4 regions of the Janthinobacterium sp. BHSEK genome follow, and region 3 is predicted to be linked to each of the others. Evidence: predicted binding sites of a transcription regulator. Region 3 holds the regulator's gene; each other region holds the start of a gene.

Region 1 (3,132 bases), on a different contig from region 3:
GAAGAAAACAGGTCGCCCTCGCCGGGCTGCGATTGCCAGGCCACGTCGGCAGGCGGCACGCCGCGCGCGATCAGTTCGCGTGCCGCTGCGCGCCACTCGTCGAACGATTGCGCCAGCCGCACGAACGTACTCATGCTGCCTGCAGCTCCGGCCATAAGTTCAATTGCTGCGGTGCGTCCGCCATGGCGCGGCGCAGGTGTTCCGAGGCGGTCGTGTCGCGCGCGGGAAAGTAGTCGGCCGTGATGATGAACGGAGAAATCTTTTTCATGCTGCAGCGCAGGCGCGACAGGTCGGCATAGCGCACCTGGCGCAAACGGCGCAGGTCGACGATGCGCTGCGCGTTGCGCAGGCCGATGCCGGGCACGCGCGCGATCATGTGCTGCGCCGCGCGGTTCAAGTCCAGCGGAAAATGTTCGCGGTGCGCCAGCGCCCACGCCAGTTTCGGATCGATGTCGAGCGCCAGGTTGCCGCCGCTGGCGGGCAGCAGTTCGTTGGCCTGGAAACCATAGCTGCGCAGCAAGAAATCGGCCTGGTACAGCCGGTGTTCGCGCAGCATGGGCGGCGGCGCCAGCGGCACGCTTTTCGGACTGTCGGGGATCGGGCTGAAGGCCGAGTAGTACACGCGCTTGAGTTTATAGCTGCCGTACAGGGTTTCGGCCGTGGCGAGGATCTGCTGGTCGTCGCTGGCGTCGGCGCCGACGATCATTTGCGTGCTTTGCCCGGCCGGCGCGAAGCGGGGCGAGCGCGGTTCTTCCGCCTTTTCATCGAGCTTGCGGCGGATGGCGCCCATGGCCAGCTTGATCGTGTGCACGCTCTTTTCCGGTGCCAGCTTCTGCACGCTGTCCTGCGTCGGCAGTTCGATATTGACGCTGAGCCGGTCGGCATAGCGGCCCGCCTGCGCGATCAGGGCCGGGTCGGCGTCGGGGATGGTTTTCAGGTGGATGTAGCCGCGGAACTGGTGCACCTCGCGCAACTCGCGCGCCACCTGCACCAGTTGCTCCATCGTGTAGTCGGCCGAGCGGATGATGCCGGAACTGAGGAACAGGCCGTCGATGTAGTTGCGCAGGTAAAAGTCGCTGGTCAGTTTCACCACTTCGGCCACCGTAAAGCGCGCGCGCGGCACGTTCGAGGTACGGCGGTTGACGCAGTACTGGCAATCGTACAGGCAGTAATTCGTCAACAGTATCTTCAGCAGCGAGACGCAGCGCCCGTCCGGCGTGTAGCTGTGGCAAATGCCCATGCCCGAGGTGGCGCCAAAGCCGTCCTTGCCGATGGAATCGCGCTTCGGCGCGCCGCTGCTGGCGCAGGACGCATCGTACTTGGCCGCATCGGCCAGGATTTCCAGCTTGTCCGTCAATTCCATGGCTCACCTCGATATACTGTGTTTATATACAGTATATCAGGGAATCGGCCTGCTGCCGGCTTGATCTGTGCAATGGCAGAACGCTATATATCGGTGTATATTACGGGCCTGGTTCTCTTCTCATCAAGGATATGATCATGCGCCTCACCTCCCTCGCCCACCTGCTTGGCACCGCTCTTCTCGCCACCGCCGCTACCTCCGCCCTTGCCGGCGAAGTGGTGGTGTCGGCCGCGGCCAGCCTGACGAATGCGTTCAAGGATGCGGCGCAGAGCTATGAGGCGCAGTATCCAGGCAGCAAGGTGTCCTTGAACTTTGCCGCCTCGGGCGTGCTGCTGCAACAGATCGTCAAGGGCGCGCCCGTCGACGTGTTTGCCTCGGCCGACCAGGAAACCATGGATGCGGCGCAAAAGCAGGGCCTCGTCTTGCCGGCCGACCGCATGGATTTCGTCGGCAACAGCCTGGTGCTGATCGTGCCGCACGACAGCAAGCTGGGCATCAAGGCTTTGGCCGACCTGACGCACAAGGGCGTGACCCGCGTGGCCATCGCCAACCCGGCCAGCGTGCCCGTCGGCCGCTATTCGGAAGGCGCGCTGAAGAAGGCGAATCTGTGGGACGCCGTGCAGCCGAAAGCCATCGGCACGCAGAACGTGCGCCAGTCGCTCGATTACGTGGCGCGCGGCGAAGTCGATGCGGGCTTTGTCTACGCCACCGACGCGGCCATCATGAAGGATAAAGTGAACGTGGTGCTGGAGGTGCCGCTCGACGCGCCCGTGCTGTACCCGATCGCCACCATCAAGGGCAGCGGCAATGCCGCCGAAGCGAAGCGCTTCGTCAGCTACCTGCAAACGGCGCCGGCGCAAGCCATCCTGGCCAAATACGGTTTTAAAAAGCCCTGATTTTTAGGTAAGCGCCCGCATGGATATCGCCTGGACCGCGCTGGCCCTGTCGCTGAAAGTTGCGGCCTGGGCCACGGCGCTCAATTTGTTGCTCGGCATCGGTACGGGCTATCTGCTGGCGCGTACGCGTTTTCCCGGGCGCGAGCTGCTCGACGCCCTGTTGACCCTGCCGATGGTGATGCCGCCCACCGTGCTTGGCTATTACCTGCTGGTGCTGCTGGGGCGGCGCGGCACCCTGGGCATCTGGTTGCAGGACAACTTCGGCATCAACCTGATCTTTACATGGCAGGGCGCCGTGATCGCCTCCACCGTCGTCGCCTTTCCCCTCGTCTTCAAGCCCGCGCGCGCCGCCTTCGAAGCCGTCGACGGCCAGCTCGAGCAGGCGGCTCGCGTGCTGGGCATCTCGGAGCTGGCGATTTTCTTCCGCGTCACCTTGCCGCTGGCGTGGCGCGGCATCCTCGCCGGCGTGCTGCTGGGATTCGTGCGCGCGCTCGGCGAATTCGGCGCCACCCTGATGGTGGCCGGCAGCATCCCCGGCAAGACGCAGACCTTATCCGTCGCCGTGTACGAGGCCGTGCAGGCGGGCCAGGACGACGTGGCCAACACCCTCGTGCTGATCACCTCCGCCGTCTGCATCGTGGTGCTGCTGTCGGCTGGCCGCCTGGCGCCCGGGCGCATCGCTCATAAATGACCGCTATGCAACTCGACCTCGACATTCGCGCCACCTTGCGCTCTGGCAAACGCCGCTTCGACCTGCAGGTGCAATGCACCTCCGGCAGCCAGCGCATCGCCATGTATGGCCCCTCCGGCGCCGGCAAGAGCATGACCTTGAAAGCCATTGCCGGACTGTTTACACCGGACGCGGGCCATATC
Region 2 (3,132 bases), on a different contig from region 3:
CCACGTCATGGCCAGGCGCGTGCACTGCTTGCCGGCCGCGATGTGGCGGCGCACGTCGTCCGCTTCCAGGGTGTGGCGCACGTAGCGCACGGTGGCCTTGCTCTCGCCCGTGGCGCGCAATTCCGTGTCCATGTCGACCGTGAAGCCGGCAGGCGCGTCGTCCGCCTGCAGCCACTCCGTCATCACCGCCACGGGCGAGCGCTGCACGCGCAGGCTTTCCAGCGGCAATTTATCGACGGCTTTCAGCAGCAGCTTGATGACTTCGTCGGCTTTCGCCGGGCTGGCCGCATCGACCACCAGCCAGCCGTTGACGGGATCGATCCATGTCCAGACGTTGCTGCGGATGCTGAAGGCGCGCGGCAGCAGCTCGTCGGCCACGCGCTCCTTCAATTCCTTCATGGCCTTTTTACCAGGCGCAAAGCCTTGCGCTTCTTCCATCTCGGCGGCACGGGCCTTGGCCACCTGGTTGATGACGGTTGCTGGCAGCAATTTCTTTTCCGTGCCCAGCAGGATCAGCATTTGCTTGTTGACCACGTGGACCAGGCCGCCGTTCGGGCGCGGCGTATCCCAGCCCTGGCGCATCAGATCCATGCTGGTCGCCGGCGTAAATTTGTTCGAGGACAAAGCCTCTTCCAGTTGTTCTGGCGTGTAAGCCCACGGTGCGGGCAGGCGGTAAATCTGAAGATTCTTGAACCACATAGTTTTTGTCTTCCGTTTGTTTCAGTAGTGCCAGGGGAACGCCATTCTACACTTTCGACGTGAAAATGCCGTCAAAAGCGCGGTCTGGCGCGGTATGTATCTTGTAGGAAACGCCGCTACAGGGCGGGAAACAGCTCCGCCTGGGCTGGTGCCTGCCGCGTCACGACGGCCGGATCGGACAAGGTCGAGATGCGCACGCCCAGCAGGCGGATTTTCTTTTCAAATGGCACGCGCCGCAAGCAGTCGCGGCTGGCGCGCAGGATGGCGGCGGCGTCCGCCGTGGCGCTGGGCAGGGTGACGTCGCGCGTCACCGTGCTGAAATCCTCGAAGCGCAGCTTGATGCCCACCGTGCGCCCCGCCAGCGACTGCTTGTCGAGGTCGCCCGCCACGCGCGTGCACAGGCTTTCCAGCTTTTCCGACAGGGTGGCGCGGTCGCGCACCACCTGCAAGTCGCGCTCGAACGTCGTTTCGCGGCTGACGGACTTGGTTTCCCGGCTCGTCTGCACGGGCCGCTCGTCGATGCCCAGCGCCGCCTGGCGCAGCCAGCCCGTGTACAGGTCGCCGAACTGCGTGCGCAGCATGGCCATGTCGGCCCGCGCCAGCTCGCCGATGGTGACAATGCCCAAGGCTTCCAGCTTGGCCGTCGCCTTCGGGCCGATGCCGTTGATCTTTTTCGCCGGCAAGGGCCACACGCGCGTTTCAATATCCTCGGGCGACAAAATGGTCAGACCGTCGGGTTTTTCCAGGTCGGAACAGATTTTCGCCAGCAATTTGTTCGGCGCCAGGCCGATCGAGCACGACAGGCCCGTCGCCTCGAACACGGCCGCCTTCAGGCGCGCCGCCATGGCCGGCGCCTGCTCGCCATGTTCGGTCAGGTCGACATAGATTTCATCGATGCCCACGTTCTGGATGATGGGACACAACTGCGCCACGGCTTGTTTGAAGCGGGCCGAATAGTCGCGGTAAGCCTCGAAATCGGCGGGCAGCAGGATGCTGTCGGGCGCCAGTTTCGCCGCCTTCATGATGCCCATGGCGGAAAACACGCCGAACGCGCGCGCCGCATAGGTCGAGGTGGTGACGACGCCGCGCCCCACATAGTCGCGCATGCGCGCGAATTGCCGCGTGCCGTCTTCCTGCAGCACGGGCTGCTGCAGCCGGCCGCCGCCGATCACCACCGGCTCGCCGCGCAATTCGGGATATTTCAGCAATTCCACGGACGCGAAGAAGGCGTCCATGTCCAGGTGGGCTATCCAGCGGCGGGCGGCAGGCGGCTCGGGAAGTGGGGAGGCAGATGTGGTCAAGGGCACCTCGCGGCGGAATGCAGTTAAATACTGTTGTTATATACAGTATCGCTGGAAATGCCCGTGGATGCAAGCGCCGCGCCGTGTTGACTGAAATCATGATTGGCTTTTCTATTTAGCAAGAATAGAATTGCTGCACAACAACGAACCGAAGGAGTTGCCTTGTCCACCGCACATCACGCCTTGCGCCGCATTGCCGCCTGCTCATCCATCCTGCCGGCCCTGCTGCTGTCCACGCTGGCGCCATCCGCGCTGGCCGCCGACGCCACCACCACCGCTGCCACTCTGTCCGCGCCCATCGCCGCCAAGACGGCCTGGCAGGAAACGCGCCACGGCACCGTCGTCACGGACGACTACCGCTGGCTGCAAAAAAAGACCGATCCTGCCGTGATCGACTACCTGAATGCGGAAAACGCCTACACGGCCGCCGTCACGGCCCCGATCCAGCCGCTGGCTGACAAGGTGTATGCCGAAGTCAAGGGACGCATGCAGGAAGTGGACCTGTCCGTGCCTGCGCGCCAGGGCAACTTTTACTATTACACGCGCGTGGAAGCGGGCAAGCAATATCCGATTCACTGCCGCCGCCCCGTCGGCGCCGGCGGCGCCTACGATGCGCAGGCGTTTGAAGAAATCCTGCTGGACCAGAATCAATTGGCCGAAGGCCACAAATTCTTTGCCGTGCGCGCGTTTGCCATCAGCCCGAATGAACAATTGCTGGCCTATACCACCGACACGACGGGTTTCCGCCAGTACGAGCTGCATGTCAAGGATTTGAAGACGGGCAAATTGCTCACGGACAGCATGCCGCGCGTGACGTCCGTGGCCTGGGCGGCGGACAATGCCACCCTGATGCTGGCGCAGGAAGACGCCACCACCAAGCGCTCGGACCGCGTGTTCCGCCTGGCCCTGGGCGGCGCGCCGCAACAGGTCTACCACGAGCCGGTGGAACAGTTCGCCATCCATGTGGACCGCACGCACGACAGGCAGTTCTTCGTGCTCACTTCGGGCAGCACGGATACGAGCGAAGTGCTGCTGCTGCCAACGAGCAAGCCGCAAGGCAGTTTCCAGAGCGTGCTGAAACGCGAGAAGGGCCACCGCTACGGCGTCGAGCACCGCGACGGCCAGCTGTACA
Region 3 (3,132 bases):
GCTAGCGCCGGGCTTTTTTTGCTCCGCGATCATGAACGATAAAAAAAACTACGGCTTTACCACCACCATCCTGCATAACGACCGCCGCAAGGGCATCGAGCACGGCTCCCTGCACAAGCCCGTGCACACTTCCGTCGCGTTCGGCTATGGCGATGCGCGCCAGCTCGCTTCCGTATTCCAGGGCAAGGAAGCGGGCTTCCGCTACGGCCGCCAGGGCAACCCCACCGTGTCCGCGCTGGAAGACAAGGTCAACCAGATGGAAGGTGGCGTGGCGACCCTGTGCTTCGCCACCGGCATGGGCGCCATCGGCGCCGTGGTGCAGTCGCTGCTGCGCGCGGGCGACCATGTGGTGTCGTCGGCCTTTTTGTTTGGCAACACCAACAGCCTGTGGCAAACGGTGACGGGGCAGGGCATTGATGTATCGTTCGTCGACGCCACCGAGGTGGCCAACGTGGCGGCCGCCATCACGCCGGCCACGCGCATCGTGTTCGTGGAAACCATCGCCAATCCGCGCACGCAGATCGCCGACCTGGCAAAGATCGGCGAGTTGTGCCGCGAGAAGGGCATCTTGTACATCGTCGACAACACCATGACGACGCCGTATTTGTTCCGCCCGAAAGCCGTGGGCGCGGGCCTGGTGGTCAATGCCTTGACGAAATCCATCGGCGGCCACGGCAATGCCCTGGGCGGCAGCTTGACGGACACGGGCGTGTTCGACTGGACGCAGTATCCGAACATCTTTGAGAACTACAAGAAGGCGGCGCCCGCGCAATGGGGTATCGCGCAAATCCGCGCCAAGGCCTTGCGCGACTTCGGCGCCTCGCTGGGGCCGGAAGCGGCGCACCATATCGCCGTCGGCGCGGAAACCATGGCCTTGCGCATGGACCGTACCTGCTCGAACGCCCTGGCGCTGGCCACCATGCTGGCCGCCGACCCACGCGTGGCGGCCGTGCATTACCCGGGTCTGGCGTCGCACCCGCAGCATGCGCTGGCGAGCGACCTGTTCCGCAGCTATGGCTCCCTGTTCAGCTTTGAACTCAAGGATGGCATCGACTGCTTCGATTTCCTCAATCGTTTGAATTTGGCCATTCCCGCGAGCAACCTCGGCGACACGCGCACCCTGGTCATTCCCGTCGCCCATACGATCTTCTACGAGATGGGCGCCGCGCGGCGCGCCAGCATGGGCATCGCGGAATCGCTGATCCGCGTCTCCGTCGGTATCGAGGACGAGGTGGACCTGCTCGAGGATTTCCGCCAGGCACTCGATGTATAAGTCGCCGGATAAATGAAAAGGGCCGCAACAGTCATGCTGTTGCGGCCCTTTTTTCGTGCAGTCGTTTAATGCCAGCTGCGCATGAGTCCGACGGCCAGGCCTTCCAGGGCGAATTCATCTTCCGGCGATACGGTGATGACCTTGAAGTCGGGATTTTCCGGGAACAGTTCGATCACGGAACCCGTCTTCTTGTAGCGCTTGACGGTGACTTCGTCGCCGATGCGGGCGACGACGATCTGGCCGTTCTTGGCGCTGTCGACCTTCTTGACGGCCAATAAATCGCCATCCATGATGCCGGCGTCGCGCATGGACCAGCCGCGCACCTTCAGCAGGAAGTCGGGCTTGGCCGAAAACAGGGCCGGGTCCACGTTGTAGCTCGCTTCCAGGTTTTCCTGTGCCAGGATGGGCGAGCCTGCCGCCACCCGGCCGATCAGGGGCAGCGACATCAGCAGCGCTGCCGGCACTTTCGATGGCAGGGCTTCAGCGGCCGCGCCGATCAGGCGGATGCCGCGCGAGGTGCCGGGCGAAATCTCGATCGCGCCCTTGCGGGCCAGGGCCTGCAAATGCTCTTCGGCCGCGTTGGCCGATTTGAAACCCAGTTCATTGGCGATTTCGGCACGGGTGGGAGGAAAGCCCGTGTTTTCAATCGCGTCCTTGATCAGGTTCAGGATTTGTTCTTGTCGTGCTGTCAGCTTGATCATGAGCGGTGGGTGCATACTGAAATGCTGTCTATATGAACAGACTGTATTTTTGTACAGTATCGCCCACTATGCAAGGGGATTTGCGTGTTTTCGGCGAATTTCGCAAGAAATACTTGTCCACGAGCGGAAAGCGCGTTCGCGCGCGGTCTTTTCGGGCGCTGGCGCAAGCAATGATTGAAACGTTTGCAAAAGGCGGTTATAATCTTCGGCTGACCTTCCCACACCCGTCTTGACGCCGGGGTGGGCGATTATCAATCCGACCTGAAGGAGTTTGCATGCGTCATTATGAAATAGTCTTTATCGTCCATCCGGACCAAAGCGAGCAAGTGCCCGCGATGATCGAACGCTACAAAGCCAGCGTAACCACCCGCGGCGGTTCGGTTCACCGCGTGGAAGATTGGGGCCGCCGTCAAATGGCTTACTCGATCCAAAAGCTGCCTAAAGCACACTACATCTGCCTGAACATCGAATGCGACAACGAGACCCTGGTCGAGTTGGAAACAGCATTCAAATTCAATGATGCCGTGTTGCGTCACCTGACCGTTAAAATGAAGAAAGCTGAAACAGCTCCTTCGCCGATGATGAAATCGGTACAACGCGAAGACGCGGCCAAAAGCCACCGCACCGAAGCACCAGCAGCCGCTCCAGCCGCAGCCGCTTAATTTTTGACCAGGATCGTGCGCTGAACCAGCTACAAGTCACCGCCATCATTGCCGAGCGCGAAATATTGCGCTATACCCCGGCAGGGCTGCCGATTGTGAATGCAGTATTGCAACACAGTTCGCAGCAGATGGAAGCAGGGATTGCCCGTTTGACCGAGTTTGATGTTGCCGCGCTAGCCGCTGGCGAAATTTCAGGCCGGTTCAGCCAGGCAAGCTTGGGCGGGGTGTATCAGTTCACGGGTTTCCTGGCCAGGAAGAGCCGCAACAGCAAGAGTTTGGTGTTTCACATCATTGATTTTAGTGCAGTCATTCCCGACTAGCGCATTTTAGATACAGGAGCCTGACATGGCATTCGGTAAAAAGTTCGACAAAAATAAGCTCAAGCTTAAAGAAAAACGCAAACAGCAAAACCCTTTGTTCAAACGTAAGAAGTTCTGCCGCTTCACGGCAGCTCACGTTGAGCAAGTCGACTACAAAGACGTCGACACGCTGAAAG
Region 4 (3,132 bases), on a different contig from region 3:
CAAAAAGCGTAGCGCCCTGCCCTTCAGGCTTAGTTGTACTGCGGCCATACACCCACCTTGTCTTTCATTCCACGATCACATCACCCAAACACAATCGCCGCCCGGCGCAACAGCGCGGGACGGCGATCATGGTCACACCTTGCAGCAAGCCATGCGTAGGTCGGATTAGGCCCCTTGGGCCGTAATCCGACAACATCGTTGACGTCTGTGGTGTTGTCGGATTACGCGCGGCTTTGCCGCGCTAATCCGACCTACTCTGCCTTGGCTTCCGCAGCCTTGGCAGCCTTGTCGGCGGCTTTATCCGCTTTTTCCGGTTTTTCAGCGGCCAGCGGCGGCAGTTCGCGCACGCCCAGCGAAGCGCGGACCTTGTTTTCGATTTCGCGGGCCAGCGCCGGACGCTCTTGCAGGAAGGCGCGGGCGTTGTCCTTGCCCTGGCCGATGCGTTCGCCGTTGTAGCTGTACCACGAACCGGATTTTTCCACGATCTTGGCATCCGAGCCCAGGTCCAGGATTTCGCCTTCGCGCGAGGTGCCGGCGCCGTACAGGATGTCGAAGTGCGCTTCCTTGAACGGCGGCGCGATCTTGTTCTTGACGACCTTGACCTTGGTTTCGTTGCCGATCACTTCATCACCGGACTTGATCGAGCCCGTGCGGCGGATGTCCAGGCGCACGGAGGCGTAGAATTTCAGCGCATTGCCGCCCGTGGTCGTTTCAGGGCTGCCGAACATCACGCCGATCTTCATGCGGATCTGGTTGATGAAGATGACCAGGGTATTCGTGCGGTTGATGGAGCCGGTCAGCTTGCGCAGGGCTTGCGACATCAGACGCGCTTGCAAACCTGGCAGCGAATCGCCCATGTCGCCTTCGATCTCGGCGCGTGGCGTCAGCGCGGCCACGGAGTCGATGACGACGAGGTCGACGCTGCCCGAACGCACGAGGGCGTCGCAGATTTCCAGCGCCTGCTCGCCCGTGTCCGGTTGCGAGATCAGCAATTCATGCAGGTTCACGCCCAGCTTTTGCGCGTAACCGACGTCGAGCGCGTGCTCGGCATCGATAAAGGCGCAGGTGCCGCCCAGTTTTTGCATTTCGGCGATGGTTTGCAGGGTCAGCGTGGTTTTACCCGACGATTCCGGACCGTAGATTTCCACCACGCGGCCGCGCGGCAAGCCGCCTACGCCCAGCGCGATATCGAGGCCGAGCGAACCGGTCGACACGACTTGCACTTCTTCGATCGGTGCGCTGGCATCCATGCGCATGACCGAACCTTTGCCAAACTGCTTCTCGATCTGCGCCAGTGCGGCGGCGAGCGCCTTGGCTTTTTCCGATGCGGGTACTACAGCTTTTTTATCGTCCATATGTTCTTTCAGCCGTTCTACAGGTGCGGATTCACATGAATCCGGCAACCTGCGATAGCGCCAGTGGGTTAAATTCTTTACACAGACAGTACTGTATAAAAAAACAGTGATCAATGCAAGCGGAACGTGGATTTGTTTTGAAACAGATCAATACAAGCCTGGTTTCTCACAAAAACTCGCCACCTTGCGGGAAATGAAACACAATACAAGCTTCTACCGCCGCAAGCATAGGAAGTGCACCATGCGTATTTTACTTGCCGAAGATGACAGCGTGCTGGCCGATGGCCTGACCCGCTCGCTGCGCCAGTCCGGTTATGCGATCGACTACGTCAAGACCGGGCAGGAGGCCGATACGGCCCTGTCCACCCAGGAATTCGACCTGCTGATCCTCGACCTCGGCCTGCCGAAGATGTCCGGCCTGGAAGTGCTGCGCCGCCTGCGCGCGCGCGCCTCGCTGTTGCCCGTGCTGATCCTGACGGCCGCCGATTCCATCGAACAGCGCGTGAATGGCCTCGACCTCGGTGCCGACGATTATATGGCCAAGCCGTTCGCCCTGTCGGAACTGGAGGCAAGAGTGCGCGCCCTGACGCGCCGCGGCGCCGGCGGCGGCGCCACCATCATCAAGCACGGCCCCCTCAGCTATGACCAGGTGGGACGCAGCGCCTATATCAACGACCAGATGCTCGACCTGTCGGCGCGCGAACTGGGCTTGCTGGAAATCCTGCTGGGCCGCACCGGCCGCCTCGTCTCGAAAGAACAGCTGGTCGACCACCTGTGCGAATGGGGCGAGGAAGTGTCGAACAATGCCATCGAAGTATATGTGCACCGCCTGCGCAAGAAGATCGAGGTGGGCGGCGTGCGCATCGCCACCGTGCGCGGCCTCGGCTACTGCCTGGAGAAATATTCGGAAGCGGCGCGCCTGCAAGCCGAAGCGGGCGAGGCGGCAAGCCCGGCCAGCGGGCCCGCCAGCAAGTGAAGGCGCGCGAGGCGCCAGCGGACGAGGCGGACGACGACGACTGGTTCGAGCCGCCCACCACGGAGCAGGACGACACCATCGAGCACTCGCTGTTCGGCGAAATCCTCGACTGGATGCTGGCGCCCCTGCTGCTGCTGTGGCCGATGAGCATCGCCATCACCTATCTGGTGGCCAAGGGCATCGCCAATCAGCCGTTCGACCATGCGCTGGAAGACAGCGTGACCGTGCTGACGCAACAGGTCAAGCAGGCCGACGGCGCGCTGCTGCGCCGCGTGCCGGACAAGAACAGCAATAACAAGGGCCGCGACTTCCTGCGCGGCGACGACGTCGACACCCTGTATTACCTGGTGGTGGGTCCGCGCGGCGAATACCTCGACGGCGACCGCGACTTGCCGCCGCCGCAAGACCCCGACAAATACCGCAGCGGCATGGTGCTGTTTCGCAACGACACCATCCACGGCACGCCCGTGCGCGTGGCGTTCAGCTATCTCGATATTCCTGCCGGCAGCGATGACGAACCGCACCGCGCGCTGGTGCAAGTGGCCGAGACGCTGGAAAAGCGCGCCCAGCTGGCCAATGAAATCATCAAGGGCGTGATTTTGCCGCAGTTCATCATCCTGCCCGTGATCCTGGCCCTCGTCTGGTTTGCCCTGGCGCGCGGCCTGTCGCCGCTGGCGCAATTGCAGGAACGCATACGCGCCCGGCCGCCCGACGATTTATCTCCCATCGAATCGGGGCAGGTGCCCGAAGAAATCACGCCGCTGGTCGGTTCGCTCAACGAAATGCTGGCGCGCCTGTCGC

What was found. The regulator LexA, encoded in region 3, represses DNA repair genes until DNA is damaged. The targets are predictions, from matches to a motif close to ACTGTATNNNNATACAGT.
Region 1: a site for LexA is predicted at 1,379-1,396, ahead of AC0V2Y_RS02930 (putative DNA modification/repair radical SAM protein). Genes of this name have one in related genera too.
Region 2: a site for LexA is predicted at 2,030-2,047, ahead of dinB (DNA polymerase IV). Genes of this name have one in related genera too.
Region 4: a site for LexA is predicted at 1,446-1,463, ahead of recA (recombinase RecA). Genes of this name have one in related genera too.

Annotation. Positions count from the first base shown of each region.
Region 1 covers NZ_JBWBYV010000005.1:71,241-74,372, reverse strand. Annotated here, with positions in the region: gene AC0V2Y_RS02935 (UdgX family uracil-DNA binding protein) at 1-134, opposite strand, end outside; gene AC0V2Y_RS02930 (putative DNA modification/repair radical SAM protein) at 131-1,363, opposite strand; gene modA (molybdate ABC transporter substrate-binding protein) at 1,501-2,259, shown strand; gene modB (molybdate ABC transporter permease subunit) at 2,279-2,950, shown strand; gene AC0V2Y_RS02915 (sulfate/molybdate ABC transporter ATP-binding protein) at 2,947-3,132, shown strand, end outside.
Region 2 covers NZ_JBWBYV010000058.1:8,346-11,477, forward strand. Annotated here, with positions in the region: gene AC0V2Y_RS19405 (recombination-associated protein RdgC) at 1-699, opposite strand, end outside; gene dinB (DNA polymerase IV) at 816-2,000, opposite strand; gene AC0V2Y_RS19415 (S9 family peptidase) at 2,163-3,132, shown strand, end outside.
Region 3 covers NZ_JBWBYV010000012.1:325,306-328,437, reverse strand. Annotated here, with positions in the region: gene AC0V2Y_RS06125 (cystathionine gamma-synthase family protein) at 32-1,273, shown strand; gene lexA (transcriptional repressor LexA) at 1,339-1,974, opposite strand; gene rpsF (30S ribosomal protein S6) at 2,250-2,636, shown strand; gene priB (primosomal replication protein N) at 2,657-2,956, shown strand; gene rpsR (30S ribosomal protein S18) at 2,982-3,132, shown strand, end outside.
Region 4 covers NZ_JBWBYV010000056.1:59,387-62,518, reverse strand. Annotated here, with positions in the region: gene recX (recombination regulator RecX) at 1-48, opposite strand, end outside; gene recA (recombinase RecA) at 252-1,355, opposite strand; gene AC0V2Y_RS19120 (response regulator) at 1,597-2,331, shown strand; gene AC0V2Y_RS19115 (sensor histidine kinase N-terminal domain-containing protein) at 2,328-3,132, shown strand, end outside.